Linked DNA regions of Nitrosopumilus sp. b3. The main gene of each other region encodes a partner of the protein of the gene in region 2 in a complex. Links are inferred from orthologs where the notes say so. Each region holds a gene or a part of one and is shown on either strand. Other genes may lie near its edges.

Region 1 (10,573 bases), on a different replicon or contig from region 2:
CTCGATGGTCTGTGTCGCCTGTTTTTTCTTAATTTTGAAAAATCACTGATTATTTTATTTTTTTCTTGAATTGAAATTTTCTTTACTTGTGATAGTATGCTCTGATAGGACGTGCTTGGGGATTGCTCATAAATAATACTGGTGATAATTTTATCAATTGCATTTTTTTCTGGTTCATTATCAACAAGTTTTGTAAATGTTCCAACAGTGGGCTTTGATTTTATCTGTTTTTTCGTAATTACTTTTGATTTTATTTTGATGTCTTTGAGATATTTTTGAAATGCTTTTCCATATTTGTCATCTGCTCTTCTAACAAACGATTTGATTGTAGTGTCGAGTTCTTTTTTGATTTTTGAGGCTAAATCTTGCTCTTCTTTTAGTTCAGATGCACCTAATACTGTTAGCAGATATTCAAATGCACGTCCGTTTCCTGTGATACCAACATTTGTTAAAGTCGATGCAGGGAGCAGACCTCTTAGTATGTCTAGTGCTTTAGCTTTTGTAGAACCTTTGTAAATCATGTTGGCTGATTTTATGTCTGATTCGTTTTTTAATTTAGAAAATGTTTTTTCTTTTCCATCTGTTGAATCTTTAAAACTATATTTTTCTATTGGGTATTTTTCTCTTACATAATTTATCATCGGTTCTATGTTTTTTGAATACACGTCAAATGAAAAATTACATGTATCCTCATACATGTCTGCAAATTTTGATTTTGTAATTTCTGAATCTCTGTAAAATCTATACTTTCCTTTTTCTTTTTTGTTCCATGCAACATATCTTGAAGATTTTTCCAAGTATGACAATCCAATCCTTCTGTCTTCAATTTTTTTTACTGCGATGTTAGACAATCCTTCAATTGCAATTTGAGCTTCGCCTAATTCTGCAACAGAGTCATCACCATATTCTAAAAGTACTCTATTGTAGAATTCCTCACCTCTGTTTTTATTTTTTAAAAACTCATCAAGAAATATTCTTCTCATGCTTTTGTCAGTTCTACTGTATCGTGACATCAATGCTCCACGATCTACTTGTCTTGGAGTAATTATTGCAAAAACATTTCCTTCTGTGTTAGAAAAGTGATTCGATAAAATTTTTTTTTCACTATCTGAGAATTCTGACAATACCGACCTGTATGATTTCAATTATTAATAGTCTATTTCTTTTTACCAATTTGAATTAGATCGGGACCTTTGTCTCTGTTTTTATCTTGACCTTTTGCTTGCCATCTCAACAACACTTCTTTGAAAGATGCTGCATCAGCTTCGTTTTCAGTGTACATCAATGTTGTAACCCAGAATCCTTTTTTTGCTGTTTTTCCGCCAATTGAATTCATCCAGAAATCATTTGGGAGATTTTGCATTGCTTTACTGTTTGGATCTTTTGATGTTTCGATCCATCTGCTGGCAACAAAATTCAAAATTTGGTCAAGTTCCTCTTTTTGAATCATAAGACTATTTTTTGGCATCTAAATTTTAAAATTACTAAATTCTGCCCGAAAGAAGTTTGTGAATTTAATCTTACCAAAACCAAAAACATTACTTACACTTTGTCGGTTATACAAATCTCTAAACTATCTCACATGACCCACGACGATATCGAAATAATCGGTAAAAACGTCAAAGACATGTACGGAACATTCATGGGTAAAGTCGTAGGAACAATAACTGACATTGACGGAAGTATTCAATCCGTCGGCATTGACTGCGGTTCTCAAGGATTACAGCAAATCCAATATGAGCAACTTGTAGTGCAAGGCGATGTTGTTATTTTTATTCCAAAGTGGAGACTCGATTCTCAAAGACTCATTCGTGAAAAGCAACTAACAATACGTCGTCTAAAGGCATTGATAGATATCGTTTCTGAAAATGATGACATGAAAGTGGATGCAGAAATCATTCATGAAAAATACAAATCAAAACTTGCATCATTAGATGAAATGGAAAAAGAAATCAAAGCCAAACTTGAGGCAAGACTGACAGAGTTAGATGAACAAATGAAGTCTGCAAAAATGTTATCCTTTGATGCAAAAGTGCAATTCAAGAGTAATGAAATCTCTGATGCAACATTTGAGACAGTGAAAGCATGTACAACTGAAATAATTGAACATGTTACACACGAAACAGCTGAAATCTCAAATGTAAAGAGTAGAATTGCTGATCTTGAATTGGAAGTAACAGAGATATCTGCACCACCTACACCAGACATCCAAGAATCCGCCGTTTCATATCTGGAGACACCTGAACCACAACAAGTAGTTCAGACAATTCTTCCAGAAGCACCAACCGAATCAATAATCACGCATTCAGAACCTATTGAAGCAGGAGAAAGTAAAATCCCTGAACCTCCTACTGATTCTGAAACAACATTTGCATTTCCAGAACCACCCCAACAGGTGACAGCAGATACATCAAAAGACGATAATGATAACGATTGGCTTGCTAGAATGGAAGCACAATAATTTTTTTAATTATTTTTTTAACACTTAGAAAGATCCAAGTTCATAGACTTTTTGATGGAGAAAACATATGATATCGGTCTTGGAAATAATAATACTGATTTAAGAAAAAAGGCTGAATCTGATTTTGTATCTTTTTGGGATGATCAGGCAAAAAGCCTCTCGTGGTTCTCTCCTTGGGAGAAAACTCTGGATTGGCAACCCCCCTTTGCAAAATGGTTTGTTGGAGGCACAATTAATGCCTCATTTAACGCCCTAGATGTACACCAAAAAACCAAATCTGAAAAACCGGCTATTTTGTGGGAAGGAGAGAATGGTGATTCTCGAGAAATTACTTATGGTCAAATTCTCATACAAGTCAAAAAATTTGCAAATGTGCTAAAATCACTTGGTGTGAAAAAAGGCGATAGAGTTACTATCTACCTTCCCATGGTTCCTGAACTGCCAATAACAATGCTGGCATGTTCTAGGATTGGTGCAACTCATACTGTGATTTTTTCAGGATTTAGTGCAGCATCCATTAAAGACAGAGTAAATGACTCTCATTCCAAAGTCATAGTAACTGCGGACGGTGGGTATCGCCGAGGAAAAATTGTCAAACTAAAAGAAGTGATTGATGAGGCAATCAAAGATTCAGAGTTTGTAGAACATGTTGTAGTTTTGGAAAGGACCAAAAATGAAATTTCTCTATCATCTAAAGATAAACTCTGGAATGATCTCATGAATAATGTTACAGATGAGTGTGATGCAGAAAAACTAGACAGTGATCACCCTCTTTACATCCTGTATACTTCAGGCACTACTGGAAAACCAAAAGGAGTTTTGCATGGAACAGGTGGATACTTGACACATTTGTATTCTACATTCAAGTGGGCTTTTGACATCAAAGACTCTGATGTATTTTTTTGTACAGCTGATATTGGATGGGTTACCGGGCACAGCTATGTTGTATATGCTCCATTTTTACATGGTGCAACTCAGGTGATGTATGAGGGTGCACCTGACTTTCCTGATGCATCAAGAATGTGGGATATTTTACAAAAATACCGGGTAACAATTTTTTACACAACCCCCACTGCGTTGAGAATGTTTATGAAATTTGGTGATGACATTCCAAATTCATTTGATCTTTCATCATTGAGATTGCTTGGAACTGTGGGTGAACCGATAAACCCTGAAGTGTGGAAGTGGTATTTTAAAACAATTGGGAAGGAAAAATGTCCAATTATTGATACCTGGTGGCAGACGGAAACTGGAGGAATGCTGATTTCTCCACTTCCTGGATTGGAGACAATCCCCTTGAAACCGGGATCCGGTACACGAGCAATTCCTGGTGTGGATATTTCTGTGGTAGATGAAAATGGAGAAGAGGTTTCAGCAAACACCAAAGGTTATCTTGTAATTAAAAATCCGTGGCCCGGGATGCTTTTGACATTGTGGGGAGATGATCAAAAATACAAAACTGTTTACTGGTCAAAATATGAAAATTGCTATTATCCTGGCGACTATGCACTAAGAGATGATGATGGGTATCTTTGGTTGCTTGGACGTGCAGACGATGTTTTAAAAGTTGCAGGACATCGAATAGGCACTGCAGAACTTGAAAGCTGTATTGTATCTCATCATGATGTGGCAGAATCTGCAGTATGTGGAATCCCTGATGATGTTAAAGGTGAGGTAATTATTGCATTTGTTGTTTTAAAACAAGGCGTTTTTGATTCTAAAATTTTGGAAAAAGAGATTTCAGAAAAAATTAGAAATGATATTGGTGCAATTGCAACGCCAAAACAAATCTATTTTGTTTCCAAACTCCCAAAAACAAGAAGTGGGAAAATAATGCGGAGATTGCTAAAGGCAATTGCAAACAATGAAAAAATTGGTGATGTTAGTACACTGGAAGACGGTGCTGCTGTAACTGAAGTTCAAAGTGCGTTTGATGAAATTCAAAAATCAATCAAGAAATATTCTGGATAGATTATTTTAATTCAGAAAGATTGACTTGCAAAAGCATGTCAAACATTTTCTTTAATCCATCATACTCTGATTTTGAATTCTCATCTAGCTTATCATACTCTCTTTCCTTAATTTCATCAAGTTTGTTTTGAGCCTCTTTGAAAAATCTTTCATACTCTTTTATGTTATCATCATTCATTTGTGTAAGATCAAATATCACAGTATTACTGCCTAGGAGATTCTTGTTTTCATCATAAATGCTTGTGGCCTGAAGTAATCCTGGAAATGTGCTTCCATCTTGCCTTTTGAATGTAATTTTTCTATCTGTGACTTTGCCCGTCTCAAACCATGCCTTTAGAGACTCATTCATGGCCTCCCAGGAATCCTTGGATATATGCTCAAAGATAGGCTTGCCTAGAATCTCAGATTTAGCATATCCTAAATTTGATGCATATGTGGAATTACAATCCAAAATAATTCCTATTGAATTGATTCTTCTCCACATTACAGGGGCGTCTTTGAGTGTTTTTCTTGTTTCTGTCTGGGACATTTTTTTGATTAGATAAGACTACTAATTAAACTAAAAATCCTCTAATCTAATTTGTTCAATTTAGACACATAAGACATCATAATCTAATTTTTAATTTTACAAATATGAGAAAATATCTTCATCGTGAAAATTCAAATAATTCTGATGTCGATCCAATGAATGCCCCAACTAGAACAGTGTTTTTTACAAAAAATAAACCAACTCCTCAAGAATCTAAAGCATCTGCATCATCCTCAAAAAATAATTTAAAATCCTTACAAGAAATTGACAAACGCTTATCTGATATCTTTCCTGATTCTCTATCTGAATTTGCAGATCCTGAAAAGTTTAACAAAAAATTAAGAGAGCTAAAAAAAGACATTGATAAAGAAATAAAGATGTATGACGCTATTCATAAAAAATTAGTATCAAAATCTGAATCTGTAAAAAAATCCCGAGATTCTTTATTCAAAAGACAGCAGGAATTAACTACATACATTGAAAAAAAGTCAAACGATTTTGAAACTAAAAACCTGGAAATTATTGGAGAAATGTCTTCGAAAATGGCTCATGATATTCGAAATCCATTAACCGTATTGAAAAGTCAAGTTGATCTTATGAAAATTCGACACAAAAAACATGAGGATGAGTTAATGTCAACATCCCTAGTAAGAATGGAAAGTGCGATATTACACATTACTGATCAAATTAATGATGTCCTAGATTTTGTAAGAGATCCAAAACTTGATTTAAAATTATACAGTTTGAAAACACTTGTGGATGATTCTGTAAACGAAGTATCGTTTCCAGAAGATGTTGAACTTAATGTCTCATCAAAAAATTGCAAAGTAAGATGTGATGCCACAAAAATGAGGGTGATTCTAACTAATATCATTCATAATGCCGTGCAATCAATAGGCACAAAAGGAACAGTTACTTTGGCTGTAACTGATTCTAATTCTGATGCAACAATTTCAATAGAAGATTCTGGCCCTGGAATTCCTGAAGAAAATTTGGAAAAGATTTTCAGCCCACTTTTCACAACAAAAAAGGAAGGAACAGGTCTGGGACTTGCCTCTTGTAAACAAATCATTGAAATGCATGGTGGCACAATTGATGTGAAAAATAATCCTACAACATTTACAATTACGCTTCCAAAGAACCCATCTTCTTAAATTAAAACCACTGATCTAGATTCTGACTTTTCTTCTCTAATGCTTTTTTTAGTCTGTTAAGTGTTGATTGAACTCTATCTTCTGAAAAACTTCTTTCTTTTACCAGATAATTTGTCATTCCTTCATAATCTACTTCATTAAAAATTATCTCGTCTACGTCTGCAACTTCTGGATTTAAGAAAATCTTTCTTATCTGTTCAAAATCAATTTCTTGTAATTGCTCTTGGATTTGAGGAATATCTTCTAATCTTAAATGCTGTCTAATCATTTTTAGTGCAGTTTTTGGACCAATTCTCTCAAAACCATTTGGGTTAAAATCAGTACCTATTAAAATTCCTACATCAATTAACTGCTCTCTTGTCAACTCTAACGCTTTGAGTGTTTTTTCAGTTTCAATAATTTCTGGAACAATGTCGATGTAGGTGTTTCTATTGGGTATTTTTCTTCTTCCGCTGTTTGTAAAATTTCTAACTAATCTTTTTGCTCCACATAAAATAGAATCAAAGTCTTGACTTGCTGATGCAAAAGCTTGTCCTGTGTTTGTAAGATGTGCAGCAGTTGCTTCCCCCTCAGATGGTGCATCAATATATGGTATGCCAAAATATGTGAGGATTTGTTTTGATTCTTTTACCATTCCGTCTTTCATACTGGTTGTCTGCTGAGCATATTTTCTTGCATCTTCCATATTTCCAGCAGCTACTGCTTTTTCGTATTTTACTGTAGCATCTTTTTTAATCTGTTTTCTGCGCTCAATTTCCGCTGTTTTCAATGATGGTGGCTTTCCATCAAAAACATAGACTGGCTTTATTCCTAATGATAGAAAATTCACATTCCTGTATAACAATCCACTCAAATGGCTGGTTATCCTTCCTTCAGAATCTGATAATTGCAAACCATCTGGTCCTCTTATACTTGCTAGAAATTGGTAGATTGCATTGTATGCATCAATAGCAATTACTTTGGTTGAAAATGCATCTAGAGTTGTTTTCTCCCTGACTACTAAATCTTTAAGATTTAACCCCATTGAGAAACATTGGATTTTTGTTCTATTTTGTGTTTATCCTTTTGATTTGATCGTTTTTTTAAAATCATTTTTAATATGTCAGGGTTTTTAGCAAATTATTATGTCAAAGATGAATATTTCATCTGGATTAGAGGAAAAAATTTTTGATTTTAAAACAGACCATCATGGCGTTATCACAAAGATTGTTTCATACTTTCCGCTTTCTGAGAATCAAAGACAAGAAATTGTCTCTGCGATAGGATTTGATTTTAGTAATTTTACATCGATTTTTTCAGATACTGTATCTGAGGAAGAATGGAATAAAACTAAAGAGCAGATCAAAAAGAAATTTCATGATGAATTGTTTGATATTGATAAAATCAAGTAAGAAATTTTCTAATTTGCTTTATTATGGAGAAAATCCCAGACTAGATGCCGGGATAGCCAAGTGGTAAGGCGGCCGTCTCGAAAACGGCTACGCGCAAGCGTGCAGGGGTTCGAATCCCTTTCCCGGCGGCTTAACATCATATCGATTCTCAAAAGAAGAAATCGTTCACATAATTAAATTGCGCAATGATATTTTCATAACTATGGGTAGGAGAGAAGAAATTCTCAAAATGATTCAAAACTCTCCTGGAATACATGTTAGAGGCTTGATAAAGGAGACGGGATTTGAGAATGGTGTACTAGTCCATTATTTACAACAATTAGAAAAACAAGGCAAGATAAAGTCACAAAAGCGTCCAAAATATCTGAGATATTACCCAATGGATGTTTCAGATGATGAGTTTCCAATAATAAGAAATATGAGAAAACCTACCAAAAAACAGGTTCTTTTTGAAATTTTAGTTGAGGGTACGCCGAGCTTTCAAGACTTGACAATCAAAATAAACAAAGCGCCAGGGACTATCTCTTGGAATCTTTCTGCGTTAATTGATGAGGGTATAATTGAAAAATGTAAAATAAATGGAAAACAATGCTATAAAATAAAAGATAAAGCATTATTTAAAAAAACATTTCAGAAGGAATTTTCAAAACTCTTTGAAAAAAATGATGAACATGATGAAGATATTTTTTTGGCATTATAATTTTGGTACATTCGATGAAGTAACCAATTTTGTTTTTTAACATAATGTTGTACTTTAACCAATGAAATCAATTCTAAAATATTCCATAACCGGAACTGCACTTGCAACTCTTTTGGTTGTTGCAGCAATATCAGTTCAAGGTGTGGATTATGAAGCAGAAGCCTTGATTGGTGCTCAAAGCTCTTCTGAGTTAGGATTAGAGGGTGAAAGGGCTAAAATGGGATTGGGTACAGGCTATGATGACCGTCTATATGTAATTCATATAACTAGTGGAGATCCTAATAGCCAGCATCAAGTACATGCTTCGATGATGGGAATACAACATGCCAAAGCTTTTCAAAGTGCTGGAAAGGATGTCATAGTTTTCCTTGATGTTGATGGTGTCCGCATTGCAGATGAAGACAGACCTACGGCTCTTACGGTTCAGCATGAGGCCTTAAAGGAATTTCTGAATAATGGTGGTAGAGTTATTGCATGTGAGCATTGTATTGGTAGTTTTGATGTAGATAATCTTCTACGTGGTGTAGAGGTAGATCCTCATCCATACATGCCTAAAATTCAAAAAATCCTATCTGAAGTTGATGTTGTATTGGATTACTGACATCGATTTTTTTCTTTATTTTTTTTAATTTCACTCACCATAAATCTAATTTGAAATTATCTACTCTAAAAAATAAATATTCTATATCCCAACTAAAAGTGATTTTACAACTGAATGCTCATGATTTGGTTATACGTTTGCAAAATATAGAATAGCAACAATTGTTACAAATAATGCACCAAATGTCGCAATTACAAACGAATCAATTTTTTTCACATTTTTTAAAATTTTATACATCTATTTTCCACCCTCTATGAGTAAAACCGGACACGCAACTCTCTCTAAAACTTTTCGAGATACACTACCTAGCTTCAAAATTGATTTAATCCCTCGTAGTTTTCTTCGTTTTGCCATTACTACCAAATCAAATTCTTGGTCATTAGTAATGTGTGCAATTTCTTCTTCAGGATGCCCCTCTACTACTTTAACTGACGCGGCAACATTGTCTCTTTTTAACTCATCAACAAGTTTTTGCATGCTCACCTCCATCTCTTTTTTCATTTCCATTTTTGCTTTCTTGAGTTCATCTTTCCATTTACTCCTTCCATGATCAAACGTAAATGAAGAGGGTTCAGGAATTCTTTCAACAATGTGAAGAATTGTTAATTCTGCATTGTGAATTTTTGCTAGTTTCTTTGCATGAGATAATGCTTTGTTGCCTGCTTTTGTACCTGCATGAGGGACAAGAATTTTTTCATACATAATACTAATCCAATTTTTTGACATATAAGTAAAAACCTAAAAAAATTCTAGTGCTAAAATAGATCCTTTTATTAGGCACTAGTAGTTAAAAAATAATTTCTATAAATATTAAATTTTCATTTTTATTTCTAATTGACTCGTTTTGTAATAACTGATTCACTCAAAAAAAGACTCAGCTTTATAATATTCACATTAATCCTTGTTTTTCTATTTGGATTAGTTAACATTGAGCATACTTCACTAGGTATTCCGGAACCCCTTTTCCCAATTTCTGAAGAAACTGAGATTGTATTTGACATTGTATTTTGGATAGCTGTTGGACTTTTTGTAATTGAATTAACAATTGCCTACCTTGAAATAAGAAATCTCCAAATTTTTTTAAGAAAAAATTGGCTTGAAATAATTTTACTTTCACTGATGTTTGTATTTGGTGGATTTGAATTATTGAGAATTTCTTTACCTACTCTAGACCAGATCAAAATTTCTAAGACTTCATTTAAACTGTTGAAGATATCTGTTGCATTAATAGACCAGATCAAAATTTCTAAGATTGGCTTTAGGAATGTTCAAAAACCTAATTCTTATTCATAGTTGATGAAAACTATCGTAATCGCCACTAGTAAAACTCCTAGTCTGATGATCTGTCAATACTAGATAATTTGCATAATAACACCATTTTTGATGTCAGTGCGTCAAACTTTTTGTACCATTCACTTCCCCAGTGCGTTTAGCATCATAAAATAATATCATAAAAAAGTGCTTTTGGCACTAGAATGAAATCCCAGAAATACTAAATAGTAAAACAGCCTAAAGACTGCAATGGCACAAATAAACGACACAGCACTAGAGAAAAACATTGACATTGGAATTGCCCAACATGACAGAGAAGGAGTAGTCAGCTTACTGACTTCTTTACTTGCAGATGAATATGTACTGTATACGAAGACTAGGAATTATCATTGGAATGTAGTCAGTCCACATTTCAATGATTATCATAAATTCTTTGAAGGTCAATATGGTGAGCTTGAAGTAATCATTGATGATGTTGCAGAAAGAATCAGGCA
Region 2 (10,569 bases):
GATGTCAATTTTAATACAATATCGTATACGCCATAGACACCTTGAACCTCATATTTGATATCCCCATCAGCTAGAATCTGTTTTACTTCGGCAATTATTGATTCATCTGAACCTAAATCAGAATTTAATAGAACATATGCAGTAGGCACAGGATGATTTTCATCAAAGAGTATTTAACTTTTCATAGTTCATAAATTGATTAATTACCAGTAGTTTCTATTGATATGAAACCAATAGATCTTACACTTACAATTTCAAAATCTATCCCAAGTTTTCCCGGTTCCCCAAAACCTCAATTCATTTTATGGTCTGATATCAAAGATGATGGATACAATCTTGAATTATTGTTCCTAAGTTCTCATACTGGAACTCATATTGATGCACCATATCATTTTGTTAAAAATGGAATCAAGATACATCAAATTCCTATTGATAGACTAGTTGGAAAAGCCATTCTAATAAAACTCAAAAAAACTAGAAACTGCCCTATTACAAAGAAGGATATTATTTTATTTGAAAAAAAAACTGGAAAAATTCCAAATGAATCATCGATTTTCTTCTTTACAGAATGGCAAAAAAATCTGACAAAGAACAATTATTTTACTGAAAATCCGGGACTGGACAAATCAGCTGCAGATTATCTTGTAGCAAAAAGAATCAATCTTGTTGGAATAGATTCTCCAAGTATAGATCTAGGAAAAGATGAATCATTTACTACTCACCATATTTTCTCAAAAAATAATATTCTGATAGTAGAAAATCTAACAAATTTGAATAAGATTCCTTCTAGGGAATTTAATTTTACAATTCTACCACTAAAACTAAAAGATGCAACAGGCTCACCTGTAAGAGCGGTAGCATCATAATTTTATTCAATATTTCGCAATGCTAAAAATACAGCAGTTTCCTATTACTCATATGAGCAAACCTGGGAATTTATGGAGAAAAGTTCATGGAAAAATTACAAAAAAACCAACAAACTTTTCTTGGTTGATCGAAGAACAATTAGCTGGTTCGGGATTTCCCACAACTTTTGATGAATTTAATTGGCTTTTAGATCAAGGAGTAAAATCAATTGTAACTATGACTGAGAATTCATTACCAGATGATTGGATAGAAGATATTGGTTATCTTCATGTTCCCACACCTGATCTAACTGCCCCTGATATGGATAAAATTGATTTAGCAGTGGATTTCATTCATGAACAAATTAGCAACAATCAATCTGTAATGGTTCACTGTGCAGCTGGAATGGGAAGAGCAGGAACAATCCTTGCATGTTATTTTGTAAAATATAAAAAATATGCAGCAAAAGATGCAATTAAAAAAATTCGAGATGAAAGACCTGGTTCTATTCAATCTGAAGTACAAGAACTAGCTATTGGTTTTTATGAAAAACATGTAAAAAATTAGTTCTTAGACAAATTCAGAAACTAATTTTCCATCTACAACTTTAATTTTCAAAGTTTTATTTTCTTGGAAAATCATAGTTAATCCTCCGTCTGAATCAGGATCTTCAACTTTTACAAGTTCTAACATTTTGATTGCATCAAATTTTTCCATTCATATCACCTATTCTGGAATTGACACGGTCTCAATTTTTCCATCAATTGCTTTGATGAACAAAAACCTGTTGTCTTTGAAGATAAAGGTAATTCCGTCTTCTTTATCAGGTTCTTCAACTTCAAGAATTGGTTGTCCTAACAGACCATCATATTTTGCCATATTGAATCTCTCAAAAAGTTCCTTATATCCCTAATTGACCTTGATATTTTTTTATAATAACCGTATTTCTAGGCATGTTTTTCAATAAAATTAGAATACAGAATTAATTTTCTACATATTTGGATAGCAAATGATACTTTGTTAAGTAATTTTTATAAATCTCAATTGTATTTTTACCTCTACTTGGAGTGACACAAAATGAGTCAGGAAGTTACTGCATTAACAAATCAAGCCAAAGAATTTTCAGTCACCCTCCAAAGTCTCCAAAAAGAAATCTCAAAGGTAATTGTAGGCCAAGACAAAATTATTGAAAAATTAATTGTTGCATTGTTATCTCGGGGACATGTTTTACTTGAGGGAGTTCCTGGTTTGGCAAAGACATTACTCGTCCAAACAATGTCTAATTGCATTAATTCTCAGTTTGTTAGATTGCAATTTACACCTGATCTTCTCCCTGCAGACATTTTGGGAACTAAAATCTATGATCATGCCTCAACTTCATTTAAAACAATCAAAGGTCCTATATTTTCAAATTTCATACTTGCCGATGAAATCAATCGTGCACCGCCAAAGGTTCAATCTGCATTACTTGAGGCAATGCAAGAGAACCAAGTAAGTATTCAGGGAGAAACGTATCAATTAGAAAAACCATTTTTTGTAATGGCTACACAAAACCCAGTTGAATCTGAAGGAACATACAAGTTGCCTGAAGCTCAGGTAGATCGTTTTATGTTTAAAATTCTAATTTCCTACCCAACAATAGAACAAGAATCAGAAATTATTCAAAGATTCACTGAAGGAATTTCATATCAACCAGCAAAAATTCTATCGAATGAAAAACTTTTAGAAATGCAAGATTTTATACCTAAAATTTATGCTGATGAAAAAGTTAGAACATATATCACACAAATTGTAGATGCAACAAGATTTCCAAATAAATATGATCTACAACTTTCTGAACTAATTGAATATGGTGCATCTCCAAGGGCATCATTATGGTTAACCATATCTGCAAAAGCAAATGCATTTTTACAAGGAAGAGGATACGTAATTCCAAAAGATGTACAAGACGTAGTTAATGATGTATTGCGACATAGAATTATTTTAACTTATGAAGCAGAGGCAGATGAAGTCACAACAGATGAGATCATAAAAAAAATTATTGATAAAATTACAATTCCGTAATATTAGAATATTTTCTGGTGAGAAAATGCTCCAAACAAAAGAAATGTTAAAAAAAATTAAAAAATTAGATATTAAAACAAAACAACTAGTAGATGGAATAATTACTGGAAATTATAATTCTATTTTCAAAGGACAAGGAATTGAATTTTCTGAAATAAGGGATTATAGAGCAGGTGATGATATACGAGCAATAGATTGGAAAGTTACTGCCAGATTTAATCATCCTTACATCAAGGAGTTTATCGAAGAAAGAGATTTGCAAGTATATTTTATTATTGATATTTCTGGTTCTGGAAGTTTTGGTACAAACATCTCAAAAAAAGAAAAATCTGTTGAGATAATTGCTAGTCTAATGTTTGCAGCACTTCGAAATAATGATGGTGTTGGAATTTTTCTGACTACAGAAAATGTTGAAAAATTCATTCCAGCAAAGAAAAGAAGAAAACACATCATCCAATTATTGGATTTTCTGACCACTTTTACGCCTAATTCTAGGAAAACTAACCTCAAAAAATCACTTGAAGAAATATCAAAAATAATTAAAAGAAAAAGCATTGTCTTTGTAATCTCTGATTTTATTGATAATAGCGATTATCTTAAACCACTCAAACTACTACGAAGGCGTCATGATGTAATTGCTTTGAGAATAATTGATCCTAGAGAAAGAGAGATTCCTGATGTTGGGATGATAGAGCTAGAAGATGAGGAGACAGGTGAGCAAATTCTAGTAGATACATCAAATGAAGAATTTAGAAATTCATATTCAAGATTGATATCTGAAAACGATTCAAAGTTTCAATCTAGTATGATGAAGATAAAAGTTGATACCGTTCCCTTATTGACCGAACAAGACTATTCAACATCACTGAAAAAATTCTTTAAGAAAAGGAGTAAGTAAAAATGGCAGGATTTGATAATCAATATGTTCTAATTTTTCTTTTGGTTATACCTGCATTATTTTATTTCTACAATAAAATTCTAACAAAAAAGAAAAAAGCAGCAATACAATTTAGCAATTTATCATTTATCAAATCTGCATTAGGAAACAAGAAGAAAACTAAACGAGACTCTTTGTTGTTTTACATATCAATTTCAGTAATTGTATTGATGATAATTGGATTTGCAGATCCTCATATCCCATTAGAACAAACTAAAGAGGGTGTGAACGTAGTTCTAGTGATTGATAATTCTGGAAGCATGCAAGCAGAAGATTACCCTCCTAACAGATTGGAATCTGCGAAAAAATCTGCTGAAATTTTACTAGATTCTCTTCAACCAAAAGACAATGCAGGTATTGTAACTTTTGAAACAGGGGCTACCACTGCTGCATATCTAAGTCCATACAAGGATAAGGTGATAGATAAACTCAGAGATATTCTGCCAAGGGAAGGCAAAACTGCAATAGGTGATGGATTGAGTCTTGGAATTGATATGGCTATATCCGTACCAAATAAGCAAAAAGTAGTCATCCTCCTCAGTGACGGTGTTAACAATGCAGGAGTGATTACTCCTAGTGAGGCAGTTGCATTTGCCAAATTAAATGACATTCAAGTTTACACCATTGGTTTAGGTTCAGAAAATAAGGTAGTTTTGGGATATGATTTTTTTGGTAGGGCTCAATATGCAGAACTTGATGAAACAACCCTTAAGACAATAGCTGAGAATACTGGTGGAAAATATTTCAAGTCAATAGATTCTATGACTCTTGAAAACATCTACAAAAATATCAGTCAAGATATTAAACGAGAGCAAGAAGATACCAGCATAAAAGACTGGTTCTTTGCAGCATCACTTGGATTGTTCTTTTTACAAATCTACATGAGATATGGTAAGGGGAGAATTATTCAATGAGCAAAATATGTTTATTATTTTTATTATTTTTAATTGAATTTCCATTTGTATTTGCAGAAGACATTGTGATGTCTGTTGAACAATCACAGTATTATTTCAAGATTGGAGAAAATGCTGTAATTCCTCTGGAAATTCAAAATAATTTCAATCAACAAATATCTGGCATGCTACAATACACTATAACTCAACAAATTAGACAAGCAAACACACAATTTTCAAGCTCTAACACACAAGCATCTATGTTTACCGTTAATGAAGGAACCCAGATAGTTTCATTAGACTTTGGAACTAGTACCTCACCTGCTATTCTTTCAGTAAATCTGAATTTCATTTACAATGATGGAAATCAAATGAATGTCTCCTTTGATCCAATCACAATTCATTTTGTTACAGATGAATCTCAAAAAAATAACGTACAAAATAAAATGCAAAGCTCATCTCAGCAAGGAGCATCTGCTCAGAATAACCCCTCAAGTACACAACAATCTCTTCAACAAAAATTAGATCAGATAATGAATCAACCGTCTCCTATAGCCCAAGATCCACAACAAAGACTTCAAAATAATCAATTAGCACAAGACAGCAATGCTTTAAAAAAAGAAATTCAAGAGCAATTACAAGAAGAAAATAGCCTCAAAAAAACATTTGAAAATCAACTTGCATCTGCTAAAGATTTTCAAAAATCTCATCATGAACTTTTGAAACAGGGATACAACGTAACTGGTGGAAATCTGAATCCTAGTTCTGATTCAACAGGAGATTTTGAAGTAAATTATCAAAATGAGCAAGGAAAATGGGCAAAAATTGAGGGAAGTATGATAAATGGAACCATAACTAAGATCCAAAAGCAAACTCAGGAAGAACAAGAAGGATTATTAGCTAAACTCAGAGCAGATCCTACTTTTCAAGACTATGAGAACCAATTGATTCAAGATACATTTGTAGAGCAGAATTTAGAATTTATTTTTGATCAAAACATGACTTCTATCTCATTAGTTTACAAAAATGATGAAACACAGACTGCAACAATTGTAGCAGATTTTAAAAATGATGAATTGGTAAACATTCAACTTGAGAAACCATGGAAAGATTACTCACATCTGTATCCACTTTTGATACTCGTACCTGCAGGTATCATTGCATATTTTCTATATGAAAAATTAAAAATTAAAAAGAAAATTCCCTCAAAGCCCCCCATTTCTAAAGAATCAAAAAAATTTGATTATGTCTTAGAATCAAATAATTTACTAATTGAGGCAAAAGATAATTTCAATAAAAAACAATACAAAGATGCTTATGGTAAAGTCAGTCAAGCAATCAGACTTTTCTTGAGTTATGAATTAAAATTAAACAAGGAAATTACAAACGAAGATCTAATATCCCATCTGGAGAATAGTGTTTATCCTATATCTGATATTAGATATTGTTTTCAACTTTCAAGCTTAGTTGAGTTTGCAAAACTTGATGCAACTGACGAAGATTTCAACAAAATGATTAGTATTGCTCAACAACTTTTTCATAGAAAACATAACAACCTGAAAAAATAATCAAAATACTGCTATAGTTATTTTTAGTAAATATTCAAACAGGTCCTAATTGATTGTGATTTCAATTTCACTAGAATTATTCTTGATACTACCAGTTTCTGTATAGTCATGCTTTTGCCATGATGCAAATGCCTCAGCGCTAATCTTGTGCTTGCCTTTTCCTAAATCTGAAGCTTTGAATACAAATTTCTCATCAAAGTCAAAAAGTTCTTGCCTTACCTCTTCTTCAGTTAGTCTGATAAATGGCTCAAAATTTTTGGCTACCTGGACCCAAATTCTTCTATCTTTCATTGGATTGACTAGTTTTGGATTTCTGGTCCAAAAGATTGATGCCTTTCTATAGGTATCAATGGTCCTGCCTAATTCCTTCTTTCTGAATCCACCTGATGTCAATTTAATACCATATTTCATTTTGAAAGAAACATCATTGTTATTGTAGGCTTTAGTCCAATTTGCTTCATTAAACGCATTTCTGAGGTCTCCTTCAACTGAAAATTGTACATTAATCTCCACATTTTCATCAGATGAGTACTCATCCTTGGAATTTACTAGTTTTATCTCTGAAATCTTACTTTCTGCCATTCCTACCGCTCATAATGATTTATATCCGCAATAAGTGCTTTTTCTGAATACATGAACGCACAAGTGATCAGTTCTGAACCAAAAGAAATCAGCCTTTCTATCACTGAGACTGATATAGGAATCTTATACATTATTCAACATGAACTCCTAAAAGGATCAAATATTGATTTTGCAGGAGTTATAGTAAAACATCCCCTTACCAATGAATGCTGGATGAGAATTAACTCCAGTACAAAACCTCTGGGAGAAATTAAAAAAGCAACAGATTCCGCAATAAAAATGGCAGAAGAGTTCAAGCAACTATTTAATTCTAAAATTAAGGTAAATTAGATTGAAATTTTGCCCCAAATGTGAGGTCAAATTAAAGAAGGGTACTTCTGGTCTTGAATGCTCAAAATGTGGCTACATAGAAGGACAAAAAGTAAAAGAGACAAAAAAAATTGTTGAAGAAGAAAAAGAAGATTTTTCACTTTTAGCTTTTGAAGGAGATGAAGGAGAAGATATTCATCCAACAATCAAATTAGAATGTGAAAAATGTGGTCATGATGAGGCAGTTTGGTGGATGTTTCAAACTAGAAGTGCAGATGAACCTACAACAAGATTTTATCGCTGCCAGAAATGTAAATACACCTGGCGAGATTACACATAACGTTTAACTGGAACTTTAAGTCAAGAAAATTGATTTGACTTTTGGAGCAAAAACAAGTGGTTCTGATGATCTAAAGGCAATCATATCTGCAATATCTACACTTGTTGAAGAAGCTACTTTTGTTGCAACAGCAGAAGGAATTACCTTCAGAGGGATGGATCCATCTCATGTCGCTTTAATTGATATTTCTTGGCCAAACTCTGCATTTGAAAAATATGAATGTGATAGTGATATTAAATTTGGAGTTAGAATTGATGAATTTTCAAAACTTATCAAAAGAGCTGACAAAAAAGATAGCATAGAGATTAGCATCTCTGAACAAAATATGTTACTAGTTACTGTTGGAAAAAATAAAAAATACAAAATGCGTTTAATTGAAAGTTCTGCAACAGATACACCATTACCAAAAATTCCGTATGATTCTAAAATAATTTTATCCTCCTCAAAGTTTGATAAAATTCTCGGCGATGTGCAGGTAGTATCTGATTATCTAACAATCCATACATCTGATTCTAAGGGTGACTTTTCAGGTAAAGGAGATTCCGGAGAGGTAGTGATAGATTTGGATAAAGAAGATGAAGAGATTGAAGAAATCTCCTCAAAAGAAGACAGTATTGGAACTTACAGCCTTGAGTATCTGAATCCTGTAGTAAAGGCAGTAGGTACCACTGCAGGCTTTATCACATGTGAGTTTTCAAGCGCAAAACCTCTCAGAATTGAATTTAAGGTAGCAAATATTGGCAGAATTCACTTTTACTTGGCCCCACGCGTGGAAAGTTAAAGCATTTAAAGATTAACTAATTCAGGTACTTTGAATTGAGACTCGTAATAAAATATGGCGGAACATCAATCTCTGCTACCAAAGACATTCAAGCAATAGCTAAACAGATTAACTCTTTATCAAAGAAACATCAAATTGTAGTTGTTTGTTCTGCTATTAGTGGAACAACTGATGATCTAATAGAGATATCTGAATCAATAAAAAAAGAAAATAAATCAAAAGCTGAACAACTTGCATCAAAGATTACAAATCGACACAAACAGTTAGCAAAACAGACAATCAAAAAATCTGATCTACAAAAAAAATTATTAAGAAAACTAGATGAAGATTTTTCAGAACTTCTTGCTTTAATTGATGGAATGGTATTACTTGGTGAGGTTACATCAAGATCAATGGATTATCTCATTTCATTTGGTGAAAGACTATCGATAAAATTAATCTCAGCAGCAATCAATGATTCAGGAAAAAAATCAATTCCTCTTACTGGAAAGGAAGTTGGAATAATCACTGATTCAAATTTTGGTGAATCAAAACCATTAATGGATACTACCAGACTTAGAGTATCAAAGACTGTAGATAATTTATTCTCAAAGAAGATTGTTCCTGTAGTGGGAGGATTTGCAGGTGCAGATCAACACGGACATGTAACTACATTTGGTAGAGGTGGTTCAGATTATTCTGCAACAACTATTGGTTCTTGTATAAAGGCAGATGAAATTTGGTTGATGAGTGATGTTGACGGACTAATGACTGCTGATCCAAAAATAGTAAAGAATGCAAAATTACTAAAAGAAGTTTCATACATTGAAGCAGTTGAGATGGCTATGTTTGGTGCCAAGCAAATTCATCCAAGAACCTTTGAGCCCTTACTATCAAAGAAAATTCCAATGAAGATTAGAAATTCATTTAATGTCAAAAATGAAGGTACCTTAGTAACTGTATCACCATCAGCATCAGTAAAAAATACTGTCAAATGTGTAAGTAATATTCAAAATAATGGACTAATTGATATTCGAGGTGGCAGTATGGTTGGAACTCCTGGAACTGCAGCAAAAATATTTGAAACATTAGCAAAATCTGGCATTAATGTAATGATGATCTCACAAAATCCATCCGAATCAAGCATAACAATTGTGGTAAAAAATACTGATCTTGATAAAGCAGTCAGTGCACTAGAGATGGAATTATTGGGAAAAATTATCAAAAAATTGGAAATTACTACTAATGTGGCCATTATTGCATTGATAGGTTCTGGAATGAGAGGAACAGTTGGAGTAGCATCAAGAGTATTTGGAGCAATTGAGAAAAATAAAATCAACGTATCCATGATAACCCAAGGTTCATCAGAACTAAATCTTGCTTTTGTTGTTAAAAATTCTGATACAAATGCAGCAGTTCGAGCACTGCATAACGCATTTGAACTAGACAAAATCAATTGAGACAAAATCATTTAAGGGCATAAACCAAAATAGATTTATTGAAAAAACTAATTGCTGTTTTGTTAATTGGAGTTTTAGCCATTGGTCTCATTTCACTTTCTTCCATTTCTGATCAGTTTGCAGATGCAGGTTCAAGAAAAAAAATCCATTTCACTCAAACTATAACCTCTTCTCAAGATCCTGGGCTAGGACATGAGAATCATCAGTTAGCACTAATTCTTTCTCCAAATGAAGGAACTTTGTATGATGGCTCTATGACATTTACCTCAAGTTCACCTGTTCAGATAGTTGTTTTACATGAAATTAATCCTCAAGATTCAAAAGGACAGCCAACATGGACTGTTGATGGAAAAACAATTTATGGATTATCTCTAATTGATTTACAGGAAAAATCCGGATCTTTTGAGTTTACAGGAGCTGCACTTGCATTACATTCTCCAACATCAAAAGAATTTACTTCAACTGTAAGTGTTGATGGATGGATTAGAGGACAGCCTACTGAAGTGATTATGCAAAAAATTGAATTAGAAAAAGAAGAACCATCATCACTACTTTCAAGAACTAATGTGCCTGCTACCATTCCAATGCATAAAGGAATCTACAATGGAAATCAAATTCTTTACATCATTACAGATGGAAGTGATAAAGAATATGCAAAAGAATTATCTGAAAAACAAGAATGGAATGTAGAGGTAGCACCTGTAATTGCAGATGTTCCTAAAGATACACTACAAAAAATATTCATTTTTAAAAATGGAGTAAAAGGTGATGGAATCTATGGATTCCAAGATGAAGTATTTTCTAGTACTC
Region 3 (10,377 bases), on a different replicon or contig from region 2:
TATCGCACTTTCCAATATATCCCTCACTAAGTGGGGATATTGTATAGGATGCTTTACTTGCTGCCAATGTATTTTTCATGTTACAATTCTCACTTATATAATTATGGAAGAATTTCTAGATCTTACACACTATGTTATTTGACAAAACAAGAATCTTCATGAATCATCAAAAATCAACAAAAAACTATCAAAAATCATCCAAAAATAACCAAACCAAATCGTTAAACCTTCATTTCCACTCCGCTACAAAAGTTAAACCTTCATTTCCACTAAGTATACTTGGATACTTGGATACTTGGATACTTGGATACTTGGATACTTGGATACTTGGATACTTGGATACTTGGATACTTGGATACTTGGATACTTGGATACTTGGATACTTACACAAAATTGAAGAAAAAATTATGATAATTATTGAAGGGTGCTAAGATAATAGAAACTAGCACCAATACCAGCACTAATTATTGCAGATATGATTATGCCTTTAATCCATACACGCATATCCAAATTTGAAAGATGTGACTTAAGGAGGTTACTGATAAAAATATTCTACAAATGGTGAAACGTTGATGTTTCACATATTGATCGCTATTACGCCTAGTGCGGTACCGCCTAAATTCTCATCAACCGACTTTTTACGCCTGAATTACCAACCGCAGGCTTGACAGAACCTGTTTTAGAATTAGATCGTAAAATGATAAATTTTAGTAAAAATTGACTAACGTCGCTTTCTTCTTTGTCCTGGTTTGTTCTGTCCAGGGAATCTACCTAGGACAAATCGTTTTTTGAAGTTACTTTTGTTTCTTAGACTAGAGCTAGTACCTACAATTTTTCTTCCTTCAACCTTTGGTGTCTGTCCTCTCACTTTACCTGCTTTGGTAAGTGAACCGTGTGTTGCCATGTTATAAAATAGGAATTAGTGAATTTATGTATTTGTATGACTACCAGTATTTGGCCTTTACAGTCTCAATAACTTGTTCGTGTTCCTTACTCTTTCTACGTGCATATCTCTCCATGGCACCTAATGGAACACCGCCAAGAGATCTTGCAATGGCGTTAAAGAAGTATCTTTGAGGTCCTTTAGAACCAGTTTTGGTCATGAATTTTTGAATACCATATTTGAAATTGTGCTGCCATGTCTTGTATAGAACTCCAAGCTGAGCAGGAGTCATTTCATTTCCGATATTAAAGAAATCAGATTTTTCTAGCAATCCAATAGGAACGAAGGTTAGTGCAGTTGCAGTAAACATGGAATCAGGTTGCTCATGCTCTAGTTCACTGAGTAAACGAATTGTCTCCCAAGAGTCTTCAGGAGTTTCATCATTATCAAGACCCATAATTAATGTGAAGGCAGGAATCCAATAGTCCTGATTTAATGTCTTAACACCTTCTTTTACAACCCAGTGCCATTCAGATGGATCATAAGGGGCTAATTTTCTATCAGCGTATTTACCAATTAGTCTAAGACTGCCAGTTTCAAATCCAGCTTGAACACCAATCATGTTGTCAGGTCCTGCTTTGATAATTTTAGAAAGATTTGGAATTAATTTTTCATCAGCAATTGCTCCTGCCAATGTACCATGTGTGGGATTTGTGTGCTCAACTCCTGTAGACATGATTGCTGTAAATAGTTCTTCAAGAGCTTCTCTGTTTGGCTCCATTCCTTTTGCGGTTCTAGGATCCATTCCATAAACAAAGATATCATCACTATGAATCCAAGCAGACTTGGAGCCACCTTTCTTAATGTTAACTTCAATTTCTTTTTTGACTTTTTCTGGAGAATAGTATCTCAATGATCTTAATGTAACATCACAGAATTTACAACCTCTACCACAACCACGCATTACCTCTACCATTCCATGCATACTTGGTTCTACAATGTCAGGAATTTCTTCTAGTTCAGGTCTATCCCAGAAATTAACAAATCGTCCATGGATTTTTTTACCATTTCTTTCAAATTCTTTTACGTTGACTTTAAAGTCACTTCTCTTTCTGAAAGGATCCATATTTTCAAATTCACCATTAATCAAATAATTGAAGAATCTTCCAGCATGTCCGTCAATTTCAGGTGCAATTCCACCCAATTCTCCCTCTAGAATTGCATAGATTCCAAACTCTTCAATTTTTTCTGGATCATAATTGTATTGCCAAGTTCCAGATGCACCGGAAATCACTTTTGCCTTACTACCAGTTTTTAATTTAGCAGCTTTGATTCTATGATGTAATTCAGCATTGTAAAATTCATCATAAGAGGTTTGTTTTCTACCATAAGTAAATGTCATTGTTACAGGACCCATTCCAAGAGGATCCATTTCATAAGTTCCAACAACTTCAGTTTGAGGGCCAATGAATTTTTCAATGTGATCAGGATGAGCTACAACTACATCTTGTCTGCTAAATCCATCTCGGAGTAAACCGGCTTCTAATTTTCTCAAACCGTATGGGGCATAGTTTGCAACACCATTTGTGTGAGGAATATAATTACAAATAAAATCAAACAGAATTTTTGGGGTTACTTGATTTCCAAGAATTTTGTACCAAAAACTGCTTTTATCCCGATTAGGGTCAAGTGCAGGTGCACATCCAAAAAAGGTAGCTAATGAAAGTCCTCGATATGGAGACATTAAAGTTCTGTCTGCAGTTAAAACAATTTTCGGAGTTCCCATATCCTTCAAGGAAATAATTTTATGATTTATTTTAAACCTTGCTAGCGAAATTCAATATTTTTCTAAAATTCCAGCCTTATTCCTGTAAAAATGACCAAATTCCTTGTTTGAAGAAAGATGCTCACCATCAAAGACAGTACCATCCCTGCATACTAGGTCTTCACCAACGCAGCAACTTCCACAAATTCCAACACCACATTTCATCATTCTCTCAAGACTTGCTTGGACAAACATGTTCCTTGAATGTGCAGATTGGACAGTTTTATACATCATTATTTCTGGCCCACACACATACACACCATCAAAATGAGATTCATTGACTAGTTTTTCAACTAAATCAGTAACAAAGCCTTTTTCGCCATAACTTCCATCATCAGTTGAAACGAGTACTTTGTGAGAATTGTTCTCCAGCATGCTATTTGCAAATTCTTCAAAGAAAACTTCATCTTTTGATTTTGCCCCTATCAGAACAGTAACATCATCTGTAGGTTTTACAAATGAAAGCAATCGCATCATTGGAACAAGACCAGTTCCACCACCCACTAACAAAAGTTTTCCTTCTTTTAGATCAAATGAATTTCCATAAGGACCGCGAATTCCAATCTGTTGTCCTTCTTTGATATTAAATAATCCAGTTGAAGCTGGTCCATGTTTTCTCACAGTAAATGCAGCTTTTCCAGGTTCTCTAGTAATCATTACACTCATTGGTAATTCATTAACTCCGGGAATCCAAACCATTGCAAATTGTCCAGGAAGTACATTTGACATTACATCATCAGAAAAAACCAGAGTTCTAACAGTAGGTGTTTCATCAATTACTTTTTCAATTGTGACAATTGTTGTATGATTATGATTTCTTTGCAAGACCCACCATCTCCTTTATTGAAGAATAATTTTTTCTTTTCATGTATTCTAGAATACCATTATTGATTTCACCAAATACATTTATCCAATTATCACCAACCGCACTTCCAAGTTGAATTGCAGATGCACCTGCCAAGAAGAACTCTACTGCATCCTCCCAAGTTGAGACACCACCACATCCAATAATTGGAATGTCATATTTTGAAGAAATCTCATACACACATCTCAACGCAATAGGTTTGATTGGAGTTCCAGATAATCCACCAAATTTATTGCTAAGAATAGGTCGCTGTGTTTCAACATCAATAGCCATAGCCCTAACAGTATTGATTGCAGTAATGGCATCAATTCCAGAATCTATTGCAGTGCCTACAGTGTTAAGATAATGAGTAGTTCCTAAACCGACTTTAGCAATTATAGGAACATCAGTTGAATTTTTAGATGTAGTTACAATCTTTCTAACTAGTTCAGGATCATCGCCAACTTCCAAACCAACTTTGGCAACATGAGGGCAGGATAAATTTAGCTCATATGCTGTAACTTTACAATTTTCAAATTGTTTTATCATAAACTCAAAATCTTCAGGAATTGAGCCAACCAAACTAACTACAATTGGAACATCTTGGTTTGGTTCAATCATTTTAGCAAAATTTGGAGCTCCAGGGTTGGATAGGCCTACAGCATTTATCCAACCACCACCTTTTACGCCAAAGATTGTTGGATTTGGATAACCCTCCCATGGTTCTGTACTAAGTGATTTTGTTACAACTGCACCAGCACCTGAACGATATAATCGATTAAAAACATCCAAAGATATACCTAAAATTCCAGATGCAAGCATTACAGGCCTATCTAATTGAATTTGACCTATGGAAGTTGCAAGACTGGTTTCCACTTTGAATAATGAACTTGGTTTCGAATATAATAGTTGATTCACGATTCTGGTACCTTTTTTAAAGGTGATTTAGAATCAACTAGTCATGTATTCTGTGATATTAACAGAATTTGGAATCTCAGTTTTCAATGATGACAAGCTTGAAAAATCATTTCCTTTCTCAAATCCAGTTAAAGAATATCTTTTAGTAAAAAACAAAGAATCAAAACTTAATGAATTAATCAATTATTTAGCTTCAATTCAAAGAGGAGTCTCCGTTAGTGATGAAGCACTACTTGCAATTTTAAAAAAACATTCAATTGATTGTTATTTGATGGATGCAGCACAATTAGATAATGTTCAAGCAACAAAACCACAAATTATTGTAGATTCTGGCTTTGCCTCTAATTTACAAGACACATTAGGAAAACTAAGAGAGTTTGCTTTGGGAATTTCATCATCCAAAGTAACAGAGGTTTCTGAAAGTCCGGATCTTCACATCATTCAAGCAATTAATTCATTAGATGAGATTGACAAGATTGCAAATGGTCTAAGTTCAAGACTTCGGGAATGGTATGGATTACACTTTCCAGAATTAGATAACATTATTGACAGCATTAATGGATATGCACAAATTGTTCTTGCTGGAAAACGAGAATCATTAACAAAACAAGTTTTTGAAGAAGCAGGGTTTCCAGAATCAAAAGTAGAGATGTTGACTTTAATTTCTTCAAAAAGTAGGGGAGGAGATATTTCAGATGTCAATTTAGCTATAGTTCAATCAATTGCAAAACAAATTTTAGATTTTCATGAATTACGTAAAAAACTTGAAGAGCATGTTGAAACTGCCATGCAAGAAATTGCACCAAATCTTTCAGCAATTCTTGGAAGTGCAGTAGGTGCAAGAATTTTAGGAAGAGCTGGAAGTCTCAAGAGATTGGCATCATTACCTGCCAGTACAATCCAAGTACTGGGAGCTGAAAAAGCATTGTTTAGATCATTGAAGACAGGTTCTCAACCTCCAAAGCACGGATTATTGTTCCAGCATGCTATGGTTCATGCAGCTCCCAGATGGCAAAGAGGAAAAATTGCCAGAGCAGTTGCTGCCAAAGCCGTAATTGCTGCGAGAGTAGATGTCTACGGAGAAGGACTAAACCAAACACTTCTTGAAAAACTCAACATCAGAGTAGATGAGATTGGAAAAAAGTATGAAAATCCAACTGAGAAATACATGAGAAAACCCCAAGAATTTAGGCGTGAAGGAAGGGGCTTTGGAGATAGAAGAAGAGAAGGTGGAGATAGAAGAAGAGAAGGTGGAGATAGAAGAAGAGAAGGTGGAGATAGAAGAAGAGAAGGTGGAGATAGAAGAAGAGAAGGTGGAGATAGAAGAAGAGAAGAAGGCGGTTCAAGAAATGAAAGATCAGGTTCAAATAAAAAGAGAAAGAAGTTTGGAAGAAGATAATCAATCATATTTTTGGATAAAATCAGAAGGCGAAAGAAAACTAGCTACTGAAAATTTAGTTCCAGGAAATCAAGTGTATAAAGAAAAATTAATTATCAAAAAAGGAGTAGAATATAGATTATGGGATGCATTTAGGAGTAAATTAGCAGCAGCTATAATGAATGATCTTGAATATTTCCCATTTGAAAATAAAAGTATAGTTCTGTATTTAGGAGCCTCAACTGGAACTACGGTTAGTCACATTTCAGATATTGTAGGTCCTAGTGGAATAGTTTTTGGTGTAGAACATGCGAGTAGAGTGGCAAGAGATTTTCTCGATAGAGTCGCATCATATAGAAAAAACATCATTCCAATATTACAAGATGCAAGAAAACCAAAAGAATATTTTTCAGTCTTTGGAAAAGTAGACATCATATATGTCGACATAGCACAACCAGATCAAACACAAATTGCATTAGATAATTGTGAGATGTATCTAAAAAAAGGAGGTTATTTCTTTTTAGTCATCAAGACACGTAGTATTGATGTTACAAAATCACCAAGAAGAATTATTGAAGAGGAAACTGAGAAGCTAAAAAAGAATTTTGATATCTTGCAATCAATTGATTTGCATCCATATGATAAAGATCATGCAATGGTAATTGCAAAATATAAAAATTAATTATTTCCAGTTATTTTTAGAACGGGTTTCCAGCTTTTACGCACAAAATTAGGCAGGGCATGATTATTTTTATAATATTTAGTCACAAATTTCACTGTTATAGAATCTGAAGGATACCCACTACCCAAATCATGATTTCTTCTTAACTTTGCAATTGCTTTATCTCTTGTAACTTTAGCAAGAATAGATGCAGCAGAGACTACTACAAATCTACTATCTGCGCGATGATATGATCTAATTTTATGATTGTCAGATAGTTTGGAGATTTCTTTTCCAAATCTAGTGGGATTTACATCACAGGAATCCACATATGATATATCCGGATTTAATTTTGAAACTACTTTTGCCATGTATTTTGCCTCTAAACCATTTAGGCAGTGTTTCTTTACACTAGCATCAATTAATCTAGGAGAAATTTTTGCAATATAATAATCATCTACGATTTCAATAATTTTTTTGTATAGATGTTCACGTAGTTTAGGAGTAAGTTTTTTTGAATCTTTTACACCTAATGCGCTTAATTTTTTCATATTTTTTTTATCAATTAACACTCCAGCTATTACTAATGGGCCCAACATAGGACCACGTCCAGCATCATCTATACCACAGATTTGCACGAATTGTGTCTTAATGCACAAGTATTAAACCGTTATAGGATTAGAAAAAATGAAAAATAATTGGAATTTCCAGATGAAACTTTTCAAGAAATAATTGAAGGTACAACAAAACTACTAGTTCCAAAAAAATCAATTACCGATAAAGTTCCACCAAAAAAACCTGCATTCTTTAATCCAAAAGCTAAAGTGAATAGAGATTTTTCCATTATTGCATATGCATCTTTTCTAAAGAATTTTCAAGGACCAAAAATTTTCTTAGAAGGATTATCGGGAATTGGTGCAAGAGGATTAAGAGTTGGAAATGAGTTAGATGTAGAAAAAATTGTAATAAATGATCTAAATCCCACCGCACTAGAAATGTCAAAATATTCAGCCAATCTGAACAATTTAGAAAATATTAAATTTTCTGAAAAAGAAGTATGTAGATTTTTGAGCAAATATTCAAAAAAAGGCAAAAGAGGTTCAATTGTAGATATTGATCCCTTTGGTTCTCCTGCAGCATTTTTTGACTGTGGGATTAGAGCAACGATGCATGGAGGAATTTTGTCTACTGCAGCTACGGATCTTCAAGTTCTAAATGGGCTTTTTCAGAGTGCCTGTAAGAGAAAATATGGTGGAATTCCAGTAAGAACAGAGTATGGAAACGAAATAGCCATTAGACTGATTTTAGGTTGTCTAAGAGCAGTTGCAGGAAGACTAGGTGTAGAAATCATACCATTATTTGTGGAAAGTGAGATGCATTACTATCGAACCTATGTCAAAGTTCTAAACAGACCAGATCAAAAAGAAAATTTAGGATACATTTTACACTGCAAAAATTGTGGCCATAGAAAAATATCATTAGAAAAAGAAAATGAATGTAATTTGTGCAATCAGCAATTCAATATTGCTGGTCCTTTATGGATAGGAAAAATTTTTGATAAAGAATTTATTCAAAACATGATTTTTGAAGTTCCAAATTTCCAAATAGATAAAAATTGTGAGAGGGTACTTGGAAAATGTCTTGCAGAATCAGAAATGCCTGCAACTTATTTTACATTAGACGAGATTGCATCAAAAATGAAATCATCCCCACCTAAACTTGAAAATGCAATTTTAAATTTACAAAAAAATAATTTTCAAGCAAGTATCACATCATTTAGTCCAACAGGGTTTAGAACAAATGCCAAAATTAATGAAATAATTAAAATATTTCAGACTATCCAATAAATCCTAAACAAACAAGATATAGTTCACTACTTTGTTTTCTACTAGCATTAGGTTTTGTGAGATTTATTCTAGAAAATTTTTTCTTTACATAGTCTCTGAATTCCATAGAATACTCACCGTCAAAAACTTTGAAAACAGCATTTCCTTTGTTTGCTAAAACCTTGTCCATTATTTTGGTGCAATCATAATTTAATGAGATTTGTTTTGCATGATCAACTGTCCAATTTCCACTAACTTGAGGAGAAAGATCACAAACTACAGCATTAACTTTACGCCCAAAATAATCCATCACCTCATCAACTACATGCTCATCTTCAATATTTTCTCGAATAATATGGGCTCCGGGAATTTCTTCAACATAGGATAAATCAACACCCATCACTTTACCTTGATTTCCTGCTAATTTTACTGCCATCTGAGTCCAACCTCCAGGAGCACAACCAAGATCAAGTACGTAGAATCCAGGACCAATAATTCGATAAGATTTGTTTAGTTCTTGTAGTTTGAAAGCTGCTCTACTGCGATAACCCTGCTCATGAGCTAATCTTCGGTAATGATCTTTTCGTGCATCAATTAGTTTCATTTGGCCTTCGCAGGTTTTTTCATCTCGGCAATTACCCAGTCTTCAATAAACTGACAGTTTCTAGGACTAATTTCGCCTTCAAGTGAGCATTTCTGTTCAACAGGACAAACCAAGCATGGAGCGTTTTCGATTGATTGAGTACTGATTGGAGTTTTCTTTAAAATTAGTTTGTAAGTCCAACGTCCTTTTTCTAAAAGTTTTTCTCTATAAATTGTCCCCATCCTTTCAAGCTTTAATGCTAAACGTGAACCATCACGACTTGTAAGTTTAAGTTTTTTCCATAGCTCACTTTGAAACATTCCTTCAGATTCGCGTTCTGCAAGTATATCACAGACTTTGTTTGTAAGTCTCTCCATGTCAACTTTTTCAATTTGGAAATTTTCAATTTCTTCATCAGAAAGTTGCTCTTCTAATTCTTCTTCTAATGTTTTTTCTGCTTCTTTTTTGGCTTCCTCTAATTCTTTTTTAGTTAATTTTTTCTCTTTTGGTGGTTTTGCTTCGGCTTTTTTCTTTACTGGTTTTGCTTTAGCTTTTTTCTTTGCTGGTTTTTCTTCAGTTTTCTTTGCGGGTTTTGCTTTAGCTTTTTTCTTTGCTGGTTTTTCTTCAGTTTTCTTTGCGGGTTTTGCTTCAGCTTTTTTCTTTACTGGTTTTTCTTCAGTTTTCTTTGCTGGTTTTGCTTTAGCTTTTTTCTTGGGAGATGAATCTAGGATTTTCTTTTTCTTTTTTAATTCATCTAATTCTGCTTTAATTTTTGCAGCTTCATCAGTTAGAGTATCTTTTTTCTTTGCCATCAAATCACCTCATTTTTTAAATTCAAATTCCTATTTATCATAGAAAAATTCATGCCTATTTAACAGTAAATGTTCCCCTAGTTGAGATAGTCTGTAACTGTTTTGAAACCATTTCTGCTACAATCTCATATGAGCCTGGAGAGTCAATGATTTTAGAGAATTCATCATTAATTGGAATTGTTCCGGTTCCGTCACCAAAGCACTGCTCAAAATATCCACCTTGAGTAATCACATCATTTGATGAAGAGTAAATTGTGACGTATAGATCCCCACAGTCAAAAGATGCATCATCAATTTCAATTTGAATTTCGACAGGTGCTGTTGTGGAGTACTGTTTTGCAAGACCAATTATTTCAATCGGAGATTTATGGCTTGAAAATCCTTCAGAGAAAGACATTGGCCACATGTTTAATTCCCTGCCAGGTTTATCCAAGATATCATTCATTACAGCAGATCCAAATACAATTGAAAATATTACAGGTAAGACAAATACTAGAAAAATTTTTTTAGACACCATTTTGTTTTAAGATCTGTGATTCCCTTATATCTATTTAGCAAAATTCTAAACTTCAGATCAATTTGACGAATGAGTTAAATCGTAGACAACTAAATATCGCTAGATGCGACTTAGAAAATTCAGAGTTAGA

Evidence for each region.
Region 1: the proteins of pcn (region 2) and fen are in contact, whole or in part, in a crystal structure (PDB 1RXZ), measured with the Archaeoglobus fulgidus proteins. The link is inferred for Nitrosopumilus sp. b3 from one-to-one orthologs. Residues at the interface, in WP_010877842.1 of Archaeoglobus fulgidus: Asn43, Val44, Ala45, Met46, Pro120, Arg121, Pro123, Leu125, Gln151, Met192, Ser194, Asn218, Tyr219, Pro220, Ile237, Leu238, Ala239, Pro240, Arg241, Ile242, Glu243, Ser244; in WP_010877775.1 of Archaeoglobus fulgidus: Lys326, Ser327, Thr328, Gln329, Ala330, Thr331, Leu332, Glu333, Arg334, Trp335, Phe336.
Region 3: the proteins of pcn (region 2) and rnhB are in contact, whole or in part, in a crystal structure (PDB 3P83), measured with the Archaeoglobus fulgidus proteins. The link is inferred for Nitrosopumilus sp. b3 from one-to-one orthologs. Residues at the interface, in WP_010877842.1 of Archaeoglobus fulgidus: Val39, Ala42, Asn43, Val44, Ala45, Met46, Leu125, Asp168, Ser194, Asn218, Tyr219, Pro220, Ile237, Leu238, Ala239, Pro240, Arg241, Ile242, Glu243, Ser244; in WP_010878125.1 of Archaeoglobus fulgidus: Ala74, Ile178, Ala179, Ile183, Arg190, Ser195, Asn196, Leu197, Arg198, Gln199, Lys200, Thr201, Leu202, Asp203, Phe205.

What each region holds. Positions count from the first base shown.
Region 1 is NZ_MU078694.1:422,588-433,160, reverse strand. Bases 5,129-8,078 are described here. They hold fen (flap endonuclease-1), read right to left. Parts: upstream 7,140-8,078; coding sequence 6,117-7,139; downstream 5,129-6,116. Other genes in these bases: C6990_RS04670 (winged helix-turn-helix transcriptional regulator), read left to right, coding at 7,709-8,078; C6990_RS04680 (hypothetical protein), read left to right, coding at 7,240-7,506; C6990_RS04690 (ATP-binding protein), read left to right, coding at 5,129-6,115. In the rest of the region: C6990_RS04715 (FAD-dependent thymidylate synthase), read right to left, coding at 1-1,124; C6990_RS04710 (hypothetical protein), read right to left, coding at 1,157-1,450; C6990_RS04705 (CdvA-like protein), read left to right, coding at 1,583-2,461; acs (acetate--CoA ligase), read left to right, coding at 2,516-4,432; C6990_RS04695 (PAS domain-containing protein), read right to left, coding at 4,434-4,961; more of C6990_RS04690, read left to right, coding at 5,066-5,128; more of C6990_RS04670, read left to right, coding at 8,079-8,206; C6990_RS04665 (DsrE family protein), read left to right, coding at 8,268-8,807; C6990_RS04660 (universal stress protein), read right to left, coding at 9,045-9,509; C6990_RS04655 (hypothetical protein), read left to right, coding at 9,642-10,100; C6990_RS04650 (Dps family protein), read left to right, coding at 10,329-10,573. UniProt on the Methanocaldococcus jannaschii protein: Structure-specific nuclease with 5'-flap endonuclease and 5'-3' exonuclease activities involved in DNA replication and repair.
Region 2 is NZ_MU078693.1:213,181-223,749, reverse strand. What follows is about bases 6,501-9,446. They hold pcn (proliferating cell nuclear antigen (pcna)), read left to right. Parts: upstream 6,501-7,573; coding sequence 7,574-8,320; downstream 8,321-9,446. Other genes in these bases: C6990_RS01265 (aspartate kinase), read left to right, coding at 8,356-9,446; C6990_RS01275 (transcription factor S), read left to right, coding at 7,222-7,539; C6990_RS01280 (RpoL/Rpb11 RNA polymerase subunit family protein), read left to right, coding at 6,942-7,220; C6990_RS01285 (hypothetical protein), read right to left, coding at 6,501-6,890. Outside these bases: C6990_RS01330 (Lrp/AsnC ligand binding domain-containing protein), read right to left, coding at 1-149; C6990_RS01325 (cyclase family protein), read left to right, coding at 225-866; C6990_RS01320 (dual specificity protein phosphatase 23), read left to right, coding at 919-1,413; C6990_RS01315 (hypothetical protein), read right to left, coding at 1,417-1,563; C6990_RS01310 (hypothetical protein), read right to left, coding at 1,573-1,725; C6990_RS01305 (AAA family ATPase), read left to right, coding at 1,924-2,910; C6990_RS01300 (DUF58 domain-containing protein), read left to right, coding at 2,936-3,808; C6990_RS01295 (vWA domain-containing protein), read left to right, coding at 3,811-4,761; C6990_RS01290 (hypothetical protein), read left to right, coding at 4,758-6,308; more of C6990_RS01285, read right to left, coding at 6,354-6,500; more of C6990_RS01265, read left to right, coding at 9,447-9,759; C6990_RS01260 (DUF7482 domain-containing protein), read left to right, coding at 9,798-10,569.
Region 3 is NZ_MU078697.1:106,543-116,919, forward strand. What follows is about bases 5,338-8,091. They hold rnhB (ribonuclease HII), read right to left. Parts: upstream 7,148-8,091; coding sequence 6,527-7,147; downstream 5,338-6,526. Other genes in these bases: C6990_RS10005 (NOP5/NOP56 family protein), read left to right, coding at 5,338-5,869; C6990_RS10010 (fibrillarin-like rRNA/tRNA 2'-O-methyltransferase), read left to right, coding at 5,820-6,530; C6990_RS10020 (tRNA (guanine-N1)-methyltransferase), read left to right, coding at 7,208-8,091. Outside these bases: C6990_RS09975 (hypothetical protein), read right to left, coding at 1-79; C6990_RS09980 (hypothetical protein), read left to right, coding at 288-431; C6990_RS09985 (30S ribosomal protein S30e), read right to left, coding at 722-904; C6990_RS09990 (B12-binding domain-containing radical SAM protein), read right to left, coding at 945-2,669; C6990_RS09995 (dihydroorotate dehydrogenase electron transfer subunit), read right to left, coding at 2,721-3,533; C6990_RS10000 (dihydroorotate dehydrogenase), read right to left, coding at 3,517-4,470; more of C6990_RS10005, read left to right, coding at 4,514-5,337; more of C6990_RS10020, read left to right, coding at 8,092-8,356; C6990_RS10025 (RlmE family RNA methyltransferase), read right to left, coding at 8,346-8,939; C6990_RS10030 (helix-turn-helix transcriptional regulator), read right to left, coding at 8,936-9,730; C6990_RS10035 (hypothetical protein), read right to left, coding at 9,786-10,247; C6990_RS10040 (AAA family ATPase), read left to right, coding at 10,351-10,377. UniProt on the Methanocaldococcus jannaschii protein: Endonuclease that specifically degrades the RNA of RNA-DNA hybrids.